DNA from 2 places in the Streptomyces sp. NPDC001880 genome. Region 1 is predicted to be linked to the other one. Evidence: riboswitches for the same ligand, from Rfam matches in the RefSeq annotation. Region 1 holds a riboswitch; the other holds the start of a gene.
What was found. A riboswitch is a leader RNA that binds a small molecule or an ion and turns the genes downstream of it on or off. The one in region 1 is predicted to bind glycine.

Region 1 (6,987 bases):
TCTGCTCGCTGAGCGGCGCCAACCGCGATGCCGCGTACGTCACGGACGACGGGCGCTTCGACCCGCACCGCACCCCGTCGGGCGGCCATCTCGCCTTCGGCCACGGCATCCACCGCTGCGTAGGCGCCGAACTGGCCCGCATGGAACTGCGCACGGCGTACCCGGCCCTGGTCCGGCGGTTCCCCGGGATGCGGCTCGCCGTCCCGCCGCAGGACCTGGCCTTCCGCAAGCTGTCCATCGTCTACGGCATCGAGTCACTGCCGGTGCACCTGCGCTGAAGTCTCCAGGGTCTTGCCGCGCTGTGCGTACGTGGTGGTGACGGTGTCCGGCGCGGCGACGGACGAGGAGTCCCGGATGGGGGCTGCGCGGAGGCCGATGACGATCCGGCCCGGGTCGGCGGCGTAGTCGAAGCGGGTGGCCGGGTCGTTGGCGGAGGCGAAGAAGAGTTCGCCGGTGACGGAGCGGACGACTCGGCCGCCCCCGGGGTCGGTGACCGCCGTGGCGTCGGCCGGGCGGGCGACGCGCCCCGCGAGGCCGGGGGCGTTCCCCGGCACTCGACGCGCCCCGGCCAGGATGCTCCCCCGCCAGCACTCGACTGCGGGGGGTCGGGGTGCTTCCTCAGCACCCCGCTCAGCACTCGATGATGTTCACCGCGAGCCCGCCCCGCGCCGTCTCCTTGTACTTCACGCTCATGTCCGCGCCGGTCTCCTTCATGGTCTTGATGACCTTGTCGAGCGAGACCTTGTGGCTGCCGTCGCCGCGCAGCGCCATCTTCGCCGCCGTGACGGCCTTGACCGCGGCCATGCCGTTGCGCTCGATGCACGGGATCTGGACGAGGCCGCCGACGGGGTCGCAGGTCAGGCCCAGGTTGTGTTCCATGCCGATCTCGGCGGCGTTCTCGACCTGCTCGGGGGTGCCGCCGAGGGCCTCGGCGAGGGCGCCCGCGGCCATGGAGCAGGCGGAGCCGACCTCGCCCTGGCAGCCGACCTCGGCGCCGGAGATGGAGGCGTTCTCCTTGAAGAGCATGCCGATGGCCCCGGCCGCGAGGAGGAAGCGGACGACGCCGTCCTCCTTCTCCGCCTCGGTGGCACCGCCGGCCGCGAAGTTCGTGTAGTAGTGCAGCACCGCCGGGATGATGCCCGCGGCGCCGTTGGTGGGCGCGGTGACGACCCGCCCGCCCGCCGCGTTCTCCTCGTTGACCGCCATCGCGTAGAGGGTGATCCACTCCATCGCGTGGGTCTGCGGGTCGCCCTCGGCGCGCAGCTGGCGGGCGGTGGTCGCGGCGCGGCGGCGGACCTTGAGGCCGCCGGGCAGGATGCCCTCGCGGGACATGCCGCGCGAGACGCAGGCCTGCATGACCCGCCAGATGTCCAGCAGGCCCGAGCGGATCTCGTCCTCGGTGCGCCAGGCCCGCTCGTTCTCCAGCATCAGCGAGGAGATGGACAGGCCGGTGTCCCGGGAGAGCCGCAGCAGTTCGTCGCCGGTGCGGAAGGGGTGCTTGAGCACGGTGTCGTCGAGCACGATCCGGTCCTCGCCCACCGCGTCCTCGTCGACGACGAAGCCGCCGCCGACCGAGTAGTAGGTCTTCTCCAGGACAGGGGCGCCCTCGCGGTCGAAGGCGAAGATCGTCATGCCGTTCGCGTGGTACGGGAGGGCCTTGCGGCGGTGCAGGATCAGCTGCTCGTCGGCGTCGAAGTCGATCTCGTGCATGCCGAGGAGGTTGATCCGGCGCGTGGCGCGGATCTGTTCCACCCGCTCGTCGGCGGACTCCACGTCGACGGTGCGCGGCGACTCGCCCTCCAGGCCGAGCAGGACGGCCTTGGGGGTGCCGTGGCCGTGACCGGTCGCACCGAGCGAGCCGTACAGCTCGGCGCGTATGGAGGCGGTGTGGGCGATCAGACCCTCGTTCTTCAGCCGGCGCGCGAACATACGGGCGGCGCGCATCGGGCCGACCGTATGGGAGCTGGACGGGCCGATGCCGATCGAGAACAGGTCGAAGACCGAGATGGCCACGGGGGACTCCTCAAGGGTTGGTAGACATCGTCGTCTGCCGGGTGGTGCGGTACGGGCCGGGCGGCCCGAAGAGCGGGGGCACAGGGCGGGGCACCGCGCTCACTGTTCAGTGTGCGCGGTGCCCCGCCCCAACGTGTTGCCGGAACGTGTCCGGACTACTTCAGGCCGGGGTACAGCGGGAACTTCTCGGCCAGCGCCACGACGCGGGCCTTCAGGGCGTCCGCGTCGTAGGACGGCTTGAGCGCGGCGGCGATGATCTCCGCGACCTCGGTGAAGTCCTCGGCCCGGAAACCGCGGGTCGCCAGGGCCGGCGTACCGATCCGCAGACCCGAGGTGACCATCGGCGGCCGCGGGTCGTTCGGGATGGCGTTCCGGTTGACCGTGATGCCCAGCTCGTGGAGCCGGTCCTCGGCCTGCTGACCGTCCAGCTCGGAGTTGCGCAGGTCGACGAGGACCAGGTGGACGTCCGTGCCGCCGGACAGCACGGAGACACCGACCTCGGTGACGTCCGGCTGGACCAGGCGCTCGGCGAGGATGCGGGCGCCGTCCAGGGTGCGCTGCTGGCGCTCCTTGAACTCGTCGGTCGCCGCGACCTTGAACGAGACCGCCTTGGCCGCGATCACGTGCTCCAGCGGGCCGCCCTGCTGGCCCGGGAAGACCGCGGAGTTGATCTTCTTGGCGAGCTCCTGCGTCGACAGGATGACGCCGCCGCGCGGGCCGCCGAGGGTCTTGTGCGTGGTGGTCGTGACGACATGCGCGTGCGGCACCGGGTTGGGGTGCAGCCCCGCGGCCACCAGGCCGGCGAAGTGCGCCATGTCGACCATCAGGTACGCGCCGACCTCGTCCGCGATGCGGCGGAAGGCGGCGAAGTCCAGCTGACGCGGGTACGCGGACCAGCCGGCGACGATCAGCTTCGGCTTGGACTCCTTGGCCAGACGCTCTACCTCGGCCATGTCCACGACGCCGGTCTCGTCGACGTGGTACGGGACCACGTTGTAGAGCTTGCCAGAGAAGTTGATCTTCATGCCGTGGGTCAGGTGACCGCCGTGGGCCAGGTTCAGACCCATGATCGTGTCGCCCGGCTTGAGCAGCGCGAACATCGCGGCGGCGTTGGCCTGCGCACCGGAGTGCGGCTGGACGTTCGCGGCCTCGGCGCCGAACAGCGCCTTGATGCGGTCGATGGCGATCTGCTCGACGACGTCGACGTGCTCGCAGCCGCCGTAGTAGCGGCGGCCGGGGTAGCCCTCGGCGTACTTGTTGGTGAGGACGGAGCCCTGGGCCTCCATGACCGCGACCGGAGCGAAGTTCTCCGAGGCGATCATTTCGAGGGTGGACTGCTGACGGTGGAGCTCGGCGTCGACAGCGGCGGCGACGTCCGGGTCCAGCTCATGGAGGGAGGAGTTGAGAAGCGACATCAGGTGGTCCCTTGGGGTCTTTAGTTGCCGGAGAACTCGGTGTACTCGTCGGCGGAGAGCAGGTCCTCCGGCTCCTCCGCGACGCGTACCTTGAACAGCCAGCCGCCTTCGAAGGGAGCGGAGTTCACCAGCGACGGGTCGTCCACGACGTCCTGGTTCGCCTCGGTGACCTCGCCGGTCACCGGGGAGTAGAGGTCGCTCACCGACTTGGTCGACTCCAGCTCGCCACAGGTCTCGCCCGCGGTCACCGTGTCACCGACCGCGGGGAGCTGGGCGTAGACGACATCGCCGAGCGCGTTGGCCGCGTGCTCGGTGATACCGACCGTGGCCACACCGTCCTCGACGGCCGACAGCCACTCGTGCTCCTTGCTGTAACGCAGCTGCTGGGGGTTGCTCATGACCTGAATTCTCCTGTACGCGGGGGAGTGCTGATGAACGGTGGTCTTACGGTGTGAGACGCGAATGCGTCACTTCTGCGGGTGCGCCGACATCACTTCTGGCGCTTGTAGAACGGCAGCGCCACGACCTCGTACGGCTCGTGGCTGCCCCGGATGTCCACTCCGACGCCCGCGGTGCCCGGCGTGGCGTGCGCGGCGTCGACGTAGGCCATGGCGATCGGCTTGCCCAGGGTGGGCGACGGGGCGCCCGAGGTGACCTCGCCGATGACCTCGTCGCCGACGACGACGGAGAAGCCGGCGCGCGGCACCCGGCGGCCCTCGGCGACCAGCCCGACCAGCTTGCGCGGCGGGGCGGTCTCGGCGCGCTCGGCGGCGGCCTCAAGGGCCTTGCGGCCGACGAAGTCGCCTTCCTTCTCGAACTTCACGACCCGGCCGAGACCGGCGTCGAACGGGGTCAGCGCCGTGGTCAGCTCGTGCCCGTACAGCGGCATGCCCGCCTCCAGGCGCAGCGTGTCGCGGCAGGAGAGCCCGCACGGGATCAGGCCGCGGGAGGCGCCCGCCTCGGTCAGCGCCTTCCAGAGCTGCTCGGCGTGCTCGGGGGCGACGAACAGCTCGAAGCCGTCCTCGCCGGTGTAGCCGGTACGGGCGATCAGCGCGGGGACACCGGCGACGGTGCCGGGCAGACCGGCGTAGTACTTCAGGCCGTCCAGGTCGGCATCGGTGACGGCGGCCAGGATCGCCGGGGACTCGGGGCCCTGGACGGCGAGCAGCGCGTACGCGTCGCGGTCGTCGCGCACCTCGGCGTCGAAGCCCTCGGCCCGCGCCGTCAGCGCGTCCAGCACGATCTGGGCGTTGCCCGCGTTGGCGACGACCATGTACTCGGTCTCGCCGAGCCGGTAGACGATCAGGTCGTCCAGGATGCCGCCGTTCTCGGCGCAGATCATCGTGTAGCGGGCGCGGCCCACGGCGACCGTGCCGATGTTGCCGACCAGTGCGAAGTTCAGGAAGGCCGCGGCCGCGGGGCCGGTGACGGTGATCTCGCCCATGTGCGACAGGTCGAAGAGGCCGGCCCGGGTGCGCACCGCGTTGTGTTCGTCGCGCTCGCTGGCGTACCGCAGAGGCATGTCCCAGCCCGCGAAGTCGGTCATGGTCGCGCCCAGCGAACGGTGCAGGGCATCGAGGGCGGTGAGGCGTGGGGCGGTGCTCATGGATATGACTCCCGGGACATGACGACGAGGACGATCCCTCCCCATCTGTCATCGGAACCTGAGAGGTTCGCCGAGACCCCCTGGAAGGGTTCGGCTTGCACCTTGGGTGGAGCCGCGAAAGCGGCCCGCTTTTCAGATCTGCCTCATCCACGCGGTACGGGGCCTGAGAGATTCAAGGGAGGAACTTGCTCCTTCGGCGCCCGGTACATGCGGTGACCGGAACTCTCCCGCGCGGATTCAAACGGCCGGTATGCAGTTGGCCGGGTCATCATCGCACGCATCGCGCCGGAGTGGGGCCCCGGTACCCTGCCGGAATTCACCGGCGTGGGCGGTTGTGTGGCATTACCTTTTCTTTACACTTCAGGGGCATACGTGGGGTCAGCCGACAGGGGGAGTGTGATGATGTTGCAGCGGTACGCGACGACCGCGGGAGTCGCGCACGGCGCGGTGCCCGCACAACCGGGGGCCGCGGCGCGACAGGCGTCCGGAACGCACGCGCCCGTGGTGCGGGATCTGCGGGAGCGGTCCGGGCGCAGCCCGAGCGGCCTGCGCTTCGCCCCGGGCGACGTGGTGGTGGTCTCCGGGCTGCCGGGCAGTGGCAAGTCGACGCTCATCCGGCGGGCGGTGACGACGGCGCACGCCGTCGACTCCCAGGACACCCGTGACCGCTGGGCCCGGATCATGCCCCGTTTACTCCCGTACGCCCTTTACCGCCCGCTCGTCCGCGCCGCCCACTACTGGGGGCTGTGGCGGGTGCTGCGCTCCGGGGAGTCCGTCGTCGTCCACGACTGCGGAACACAGTCGTGGGTGCGCGGCTGGCTGGCCCGTGACGCCCGGCGCCGGGGCCGGGCCCTGCATCTCGTCCTGCTCGACGTCACGCCGCAGACAGCCGAAGAGGGCCAGCGCGAGCGCGGACGCGGCGTATCGGGATACGCCTTCGCCCGGCATCGCAGGGCGGTGGGCAAGCTGCTGAGGGCGACCGAGGGGGGCCTGCTGCCGGGGTGCGCCTCGGCGGTGCTGCTGGACCGGGAGGCGGCGGGAAGGATCGGCCGGATCACCTTCACGGACGGGCGGCTCGGGGCCGGGCGTTAATCTTCTGCCGGAAAGCGTGGGCGAGAAGGGGAAGCAGTGGACATCCCGGCACAGGTCCAGTCCCATCCGCAGGGCGGATGGCCGGCCAATGAGCTCGAAGAGATACTGATGGCCTCGGTGGGCGTCCCGGAGGCGGGCGGACGGCTCGTCGAGGTGCTCGGACGCAGTCAGGTCTGGGTGCCCCTGCCCAACGGCGGCGGACCCGACTCGGCCGACCTGGACCTGGCGACGCTGGAGATCGAGGGCGCCGCGTACGTCCCCGTGTTCAGCTCCGAGCAGCAGTTCCTCGCCTGTGTCGGCAGCCATATGTCCTTCACCGTCGCGCCCGCCCGCGACTTCGCCCGCGGCCTGCCCCCGCAGCTCGGCATCGTCGTGAACCCCGGCGGCGCGGTCGGGATGCCGCTGCCGCCCCCCGCCGTGGCCGAACTCTGCCGGGTCGGACGCAGCCCGCTGGACGGCCCGGCCGGCGGCGGTCGGGTCCGGCTGTACGAGCCGGACTGGAAGGAGGAGCCCGTCGACTTCCTCGCCGCGGCGGCCGGCGAATTCGAGGAGAGCGGCGTCGTGCAATCCGCCCGGCGGGCGCTGGCCAGCATCGAGGGCGGCGACCCCGTCCTCTTCGTCGGCGTCGAGCTCTCCACCTGGGAGGGCGAGGGGCGCAATGCCCCGATGGACGCCCTCGGGCGCGCTCTGGGGCGGGTCGAGGTGCCCTGGCCGGTCAATCTCGTCCTGCTCGATGTGGCACAGGACCCGGTCGGCGACTGGATGCGGGAGAAGATCCAGCCGTTCTATCAGCGGGCGGGCCAGTAGCCCCGGCGTGGAACACCGCTTCGACCCATGGCGTCAAGTCGGTGTCAGGACCGG
Region 2 (6,987 bases), on a different contig from region 1:
CGTACGGCCAACAGGCCCGCGAACTCGCCCTGCGAGCCCGCGTTCGGCTGGATGGAGACCGCGTCGTACCCGGTGACCTCGGCGAGGCGCTCCTCCAGCTCGCGGATGAGCGTGAGGAAGCCCTCCGCCTGTTCGGCCGGGGCGAACGGATGCAGCGCGCCGAACTCGGGCCAGGTGATCGACTCCATCTCGGTGGTCGCGTTCAGCTTCATGGTGCAGGAGCCGAGCGGGATCATGCCGCGGTCCAGCGCGTAGTCCCGGTCGGCGAGCTTGCGCAGGTAGCGCAGCATCGCGGTCTCGGAGCGGTGCTGGTGGAAGACCGGGTGAGTGAGGATCTCGTCCGAGCGCAGCAGGCCCTCGGGCAGTGCGTCGGCGACGGTGGCGTCCAGCTCCTCAATGTCCCCGTCGGCGCCGAAGGCTGCCCAGACGGCGGCGACCTGCGTACGCGTGGTGGTCTCGTCGCAGGCGAAGGAGACCAGGTCGGCGTCGACGAGCCGCAGGTTGACCCCGCGCTCGCGGGCGCCCGCGACGACATCGGCGGCCTTCCCGGGGACGCGCACGGTGAGGGTGTCGAAGTGGGCCCCGGTCACGACCTCGATGCCGGAGGCGCGCAGGCCCTCGGCCAGGATCGTCGCGTAGCGGTGGGTGCGCCGGGCGATCGTCCGCAGCCCGTCCGGGCCGTGGTAGACCGCATACATTCCGGCCATGACGGCGAGCAGCACCTGGGCGGTACAGATGTTGCTGGTGGCCTTCTCGCGGCGGATGTGCTGCTCGCGGGTCTGCAGGGCCAGCCGGTAGGCCTTGTCTCCGTCGGCGTCGACGGAGACACCGACGAGGCGCCCGGGAAGGCTGCGAGCGAACTTCTCGCGTACGGCCATGAACCCGGCGTGCGGTCCACCGAAGCCCATCGGTACACCGAAGCGCTGCGTGGTGCCGACGGCGATGTCCGCGCCCAGGTCACCGGGCGAGGTGAGCAGAGTCAGGGCCAGCAGGTCGGCGGCGACCGTGACGACCGCGCCCAGCTCGTGGGCCTGCTCGATGACGGGCGCGATGTTCCGCACTTCCCCGGACGCGCCCGGGTACTGCACCAGGACACCGAAGACACCGCGCTCGGCGATCTGTGCCGGGATGCCGTCGGACAGGTCGGCGACGACGACCTCGACACCGGTCGGCTCGGCGCGGGTCCCGATGACCGCGATCGTCTGCGGCAGGGTGTCGGCATCGATCAGGAAGACGCCGCCCTTGACCTTGCCGACGCGCCGGGAGAGCGCCATGGCCTCGGCGGCCGCGGTGCCCTCGTCCAGCAGGGAGGCGCCGGAGGTGGGCAGCCCGGTCAGCTCGGCGACCATCGTCTGGAAGTTGAGGAGCGCCTCCAGGCGGCCCTGCGAGATCTCCGGCTGGTACGGCGTGTAGGCCGTGTACCAGGCAGGGTTCTCCATGACGTTGCGCAGGATCACCGGCGGGGTGAAGGTGCCGTAGTAGCCGAGCCCGATCATCGGGGCCAGCACCTGGTTGCGGTCCGCGAGCGCGCGAAGCTCGGCCAGCACCTCGGCCTCGGTACGGGCGGTCGGCAGTCCGAGGGCATCCGTGCTCTTGATGACATCGGGCACCGCGGCCGCGGTGAGCTCGTCCAGCGAGCCGTAACCGACCTGGGCGAGCATCTTCGCCTGCGCCTCGGCATCGGGGCCGATATGGCGCTGCTCGAACGGAATGCCCTGCTCCAACTGGGAGAGCGGAGTGCGACGGGGGGTCATGGTGGAGGCCTCCTGGTCTGTCACGACCTGCGAGGGGCACCACGGCGCGGGTGCCCGAACGGCCTCCCCCTCTGTCATCTCAACCTGAGAGCTTCACCGGCGCACCCTACGGCGTACCGGCTTTCACCGTCGGTGAGGAAGGGACTCGCACCGGCACTCGGCCGCACGTGACCCGCCCTGCTTTCCAGAGTGACCTCGTCCGTGCGGTACTGGGGCCTGAGAGATTCCGGGGAGGATTTGCTCCTTCGGCGCCTTCGGATCAGCTCCGGAGGACTCTCCCGCACGGGGTCAGCGGCCATCACCAGCCTACCAGCGGGGTTCATGGCCGATTTCTCGAGTGGCCAACCACCCGGATCTGCATTTTTGTAGTGCTTGTGGAGTAGCCGCGACCAGTGGGAGGGACCGTGCAGACCGACATCGATCCGCGCAGCCTGATCGGCCGCAAGGCGTTCGACCGCAAGGGCACCAAGATCGGGACCGTGGACGAGGTGTATCTCGACGACGCGACCGGAGTGCCCGAGTGGGCTGCCGTGCGTACCGGACTTTTCAGCCGGGACGCGTTCGTCCCGCTGGAACCCAGCGAATTCGTGGAGGATTCTCTCCGCGTTCCCTTCGACCGCGCGCTGATCAAGGACGCGCCCGACTTCGGCGTCGGCCGCCATCTCTCACCGGAACAGGAGCTCCAGCTCTACCGGCACTACGGTCTGGACTCCCTGTCCGAGCCGGCCGGCCCGGACAGGGACTTCGGCAGACTGGCCGGCCAGGACGAGTAGTCCGCCGGCTCCCGCACCAGGGGCAGCGGATCGGCGGTCCGGAGTTCCGGGTCGTCGATCCGGAACGTACGCACCCGTCCGGGCGCCGACTCGGGCTCCTCGAACCGCACCGTCACCCGGCCGACCCCGCTGCCCTGCACCCAGCCGTGGCCGTATGTGTCATGGCGTACGTCGTGCCCGGCGGGCCAGCGCCGGGCGGCGCGCTGCTCGGCGGTCTCCCGGTCCTTCGCCCCCGATTCACCCGGCGGCCCGGCCGAGTCGTCCCCGGCCGGCGCCGCTTCCTCCGCCGGATCCTCGGCCGCGGCCTGTTCACCGGCGGCCTGGGCGAAGAGATCCTCCTGCGTGTAGTCGGCGAGCCCCGTCACGCCCACTCCCAGGAGCCGGACGCCTCCGGTGGTGTCCACGGCCTCCAGGAGGCGTGCGGCGGCCTCACGGACCACCGTGGGGTCGTCCGTGGGCCCACGGAGCGTCTCGGACCTCGTGAGCGTCGAGAAGTCGTACCGGCGCACCTTCAGCACCACCGTCCGCCCGGACCGCCCCGCGCCCCGGAGACGCTGGACGCACCGGTCGGCCAGCCGCTCGACCTCCGTCCGGATCCGCACCCGGTCGTGCAGGTCGGCGTCGAAGGTGTCCTCGACCGACACCGATTTCGCGTCCCGCTCCGCGACCACCGGCCGGTCGTCGTACCCGAACGCCATCCGGTGGAGCGAGCTGCCGTGCGCCTTCCCCAGCAGGCGTACGAGCTCGTCCTCGCCCGCCTCCACCAGGTCGTCGACCGTGGTCATCCCGGCACGGCGCAGATGGTCCGCCGTCGCCGGCCCGACACCGGGCAGGATCCGCACCGGCATGGGGGCGAGCAGAGCCCGTTCCGTACCCGGCTCTATGAGCAGCAGGCCGTTCGGTTTCGCCTCCTCCGAAGCGATCTTGGCCAGCATCTTGGAACCGGCAAGTCCGACCGAGCCGGTGAGCCCGGTGACCGCTCTGATGGCAGTACGCAACTGCTCACCGATCTCCAGCGCCGAAGCCGCGTCGTCGGCGCTCCCGCCGGCCTCCAGGTCGACGAAGGCCTCGTCCAGACTGAGCGGCTCCACCAGCGGGGAGAGCCGCGCGAGGAGCTCCATCACTTGATCGCTCACCGATCGGTACAGCTGGAAGCGGGGCACCAGGTACGCCGCGTTGGGTGCGAGCCGCCGCGCCTGCGCCATGGGCATCGCCGAGTGCACGCCGAAGCGTCGCGCCTCGTACGACGCGGTGGCGACGACCCCGCGCGGCCCCAGCCCGCCCACCACGACCGGCTTGCCGCGCAGGCTCGGCTTCGCCGCCTGCTCGGCAGCGGCGTAGAAGGCATCCATGTCCAGATGCAGGATGGTGGGCGCGGCTCTCACATCAGTCGATGCTGCCCTACGGCACTGACAATCACCGCGCCCCGGGGCCGGTCCGGAGGATCGGGGTCAGCCGGCGCGGTTGCGCCGACGTGCGAGCTCATCGGTGGGGTTGTTCCCGATGAGGGTCTCGCCGGTGTCCACCCGCTCACCGTGCAGCTGCGAGAGGGCGGCATCGACGTCCTGCCACACCACACCCACGGCGATGCCGAAGACTCCCTGACCGCCCTGGAGCAGGCTCACGACCTCGTCGGGCGAGGAGCACTCGTAGACCGTCGCCCCGTCGCTCATCAATGTCATCCGCTCAAGGTCCTGGAATCCCCGGGCCCGCAGATGCTGAACCGTGGTGCGGATGTTCTGGAGTGCCACACCCGTGTCCAGGAAGCGCTTCACGATCTTCAGCAGGACGACGTCCCGGAAGCTGTAGAGCCGCTGCGTGCCGGAGCCGTACGCGGGACGCACGCTCGGTTCCACAAGCCCCGTGCGTGCCCAGTAGTCGAGCTGCCGGTAGGTGATCCCGGCAGCCGCACAGGCAGTCGGCCCGCGATAGCCGATGTCGTTGGCCGATGCCACTCCGCCCCCCGCCACCGCCGCCGGTTGCACCGGCTGCACGATGGTGTGGTCGGCTGTACTCCCCTGCTGCGGATACGGCCCACCCGCCGCCGTACCGTCGCCGCTGCTTCTCACGCCGACCTCCGTCCTTGACCTGCCATCTCGAAGGTAGGCAGTCACTCGGGGTGCGTCAACGATCGCCACACTCGGCACGCCGAGTGATAATCACCCTGAGGGTGGTTTCCCGTGTCTCACGAGCGGGAAAGGCTTGCCGGATGCGCGGACGGCGGCCCCGGAGAACGGTCACTGACTGTTGGTACCGAAATCCTCCGGAGAGATCTGATCGAGGAACTCGCGGAATTTCTCCACCTCATCCTCCTGCTCGTCCGGGATGGCGATGCCGGCGTCGTCGAGCACCCCGTCACTGCCGTAGATCGGCGTTCCGGTGCGCAGCGCGAGCGCTATGGCGTCGGACGGCCGCGCGCTCACCTCGACTCCGCTGGCGAAGACCAGCTCCGCGTAGAAGACCCCTTCCCGAAGGTCCGTGATGCGGACCTCGGTGAGCTCCTGGCCGACGGCCTGGAGCACGTCCTTGAAGAGATCATGGGTCAGCGGCCTGGCCGGAGCCATGCCCTGCTGGGCGAAGGCGATCGCGGTCGCCTCACCAGGACCGATCCAAATGGGGAGGTACCGGTCGCCTCCCACTTCACGCAGGAGCACGATCGGTTGGTTGGAGGGCATTTCCACCCGGACACCCACAACGTCGAGCTCGTTCACACAGCAACCCTAGGACGTGCTCGGCAGGTTTGGGTAGTCGGGCACCGGCGCGATCAGTGGAGCCGGATGTGCAGAGCGCTCTGCACAAGGGCCGAATGAAGCCTCACCGACAGCTCCGCAAGCTCTTTCGCAGTGGCCTCCGCATGGGCTCTGGTCTGCGGATTCCGGTGCCTGCGCAGGGGCGCGACCACCTGCTCGATGAGCCCGACCTCGCGATCCGCGGCCGCCCGCACGGCACGCAGGTGACGCGGCTCCAGACCGAACCTGCCCAGATCCGCCACAAGCCTGGCAACGGTGACCATCTCGGCGTCGTAGCCGCCCTCGGCGGTCGGAGTGACCAGGCCGTACGACTCCCACTCGTCGAGGTCGCCCTCGGTGACCTCGGCGGCCGCCAGCAGCTCGGCACGGCCGATCCGGGCCGCAGTGGCCCGTCCGGACTCCGCGTCCCAGCCGCCGTCGATCGGACCCCGCGGGCCGCCCCCGGACGGCAGGGCGGCCTGTTCACCACGGGCAAGGGCATCCAGGTGCTCACGGATGACCTTCAGCGGGAGGTAGTGGTCCCGCTGCATGCGCAACACCTGAGCCAGCCGCTCCACATCGGCACCACGGAACTTGCGGTAGCCGGAAGGGGTCCGCTGCGGCTCGACGAGCCCCTCGGCCTCCAGGAATCGAATCTTGGAGATCGTGACCTCGGGGAACTCGTCCCGCAGCCGCAGAAGCACCGTGCCGATGCTCATCGGGCGGTCGTCGCCGGTGGCGGTGCCGGCCGCGGCACCGCCCGTCGGTGTTCTCAGCATGGGCCTTCCCTGACGGGTCAGATACCGCGCTGGCTCGCGTAGAAGACCAGCCGGTACTTGCCGATCTGCACTTCGTCGCCGTTGGACAGGGCGACGGAGTCGATGCGCTCCCGGTTGACGTAGGTGCCGTTCAGGCTGCCCACGTCCCCGACCGTGAAGCTGCCGTCGGGTCCCCTGCGGAACTCCACGTGCCGCCGCGACACCGTCACGTCGTCGAGGAAGATGTCGCTCTGCGGGTGACGGCCGGCCGTGGTCAGCTCACTGTCCAGCAGGAAGCGACTGCCGGAGTTCGGACCGCGGCGCACCACCAGGAGCGCGGAACCGAGCGGAAGGGCGTCGACGGCGGCCTGTGCCTCGGGCGAGAGCGACGGAAGGGCCGTCTGCCCGGTGGCCTCCGCGTCATATGCCTCAAGACCGGAGATCGAGATGGTGGAGGTCGTCTCCGAGGCACGCTCGGGTACCCCGCCCCTCAGCGGCGCACCGCAGTTGGAGCAGAAACGACTGGCCTCGGCGTTGCGATGGCCGCACCTCGTACAGACCGGCATGGACGAACCCTCCTGCCTGGGGGCGAACTCTCCACCCGTACTCGAGGTCGACGATTCTCCGAAACCTATGCGGCCGGGACCGGCAGGGTCAACAGACGACGCGCCGGAAGCTCCCGAATTGTCACTGCCCGCACCCGACACCTGATCCCGGAAGAGCGGGCGCTCCGTGGCCTGCTCGTCTCCCTGACCATGGCGCGGTGCACGATGGCGGGCAGCCTCGTCGCGAGCGCTCTTGCCGAACAACTTCCCAAACAACTTCACGGGCGATTCCCCTTGACCGAAATAGACCCGCCCGTGGGGCAGGACGAACCCTGAATGAACACACCTGCCGACCCGGACATCCTCACAACGTCCGTATCCGCTCGACAGTTTCCACCACGCGCCACGAATACGATGCGGCGACCCCC

Region 2: it holds a riboswitch for glycine, as region 1 does, so the genes downstream of both, gcvP (aminomethyl-transferring glycine dehydrogenase) here and gcvT (glycine cleavage system aminomethyltransferase GcvT) in region 1, are expected to answer to the same signal.

The regions. Positions count from the first base shown of each region.
Region 1 is NZ_JBSFET010000121.1:4,592-11,578, reverse strand. It holds gene ACWCQ6_RS32805 (cytochrome P450) at 1-278, shown strand, start outside; partial or broken gene ACWCQ6_RS32800 (SulP family inorganic anion transporter) at 255-530, opposite strand; gene ACWCQ6_RS32795 (L-serine ammonia-lyase) at 631-2,013, opposite strand; gene glyA (serine hydroxymethyltransferase) at 2,169-3,428, opposite strand; gene gcvH (glycine cleavage system protein GcvH) at 3,449-3,826, opposite strand; gene gcvT (glycine cleavage system aminomethyltransferase GcvT) at 3,919-5,034, opposite strand; glycine riboswitch at 5,177-5,274, opposite strand; gene ACWCQ6_RS32775 (AAA family ATPase) at 5,434-6,126, shown strand; gene ACWCQ6_RS32770 (enhanced serine sensitivity protein SseB) at 6,163-6,933, shown strand.
Region 2 is NZ_JBSFET010000043.1:5,644-12,630, reverse strand. It holds gene gcvP (aminomethyl-transferring glycine dehydrogenase) at 1-1,754, opposite strand, end outside; glycine riboswitch at 1,949-2,045, opposite strand; gene ACWCQ6_RS22375 (PRC-barrel domain-containing protein) at 2,159-2,527, shown strand; gene ACWCQ6_RS22370 (DNA polymerase IV) at 2,452-3,912, opposite strand; gene ACWCQ6_RS22365 (MerR family transcriptional regulator) at 3,979-4,596, opposite strand; gene ACWCQ6_RS22360 (bifunctional nuclease family protein) at 4,765-5,238, opposite strand; gene ftsR (transcriptional regulator FtsR) at 5,292-6,035, opposite strand; gene ACWCQ6_RS22350 (FHA domain-containing protein) at 6,053-6,841, opposite strand.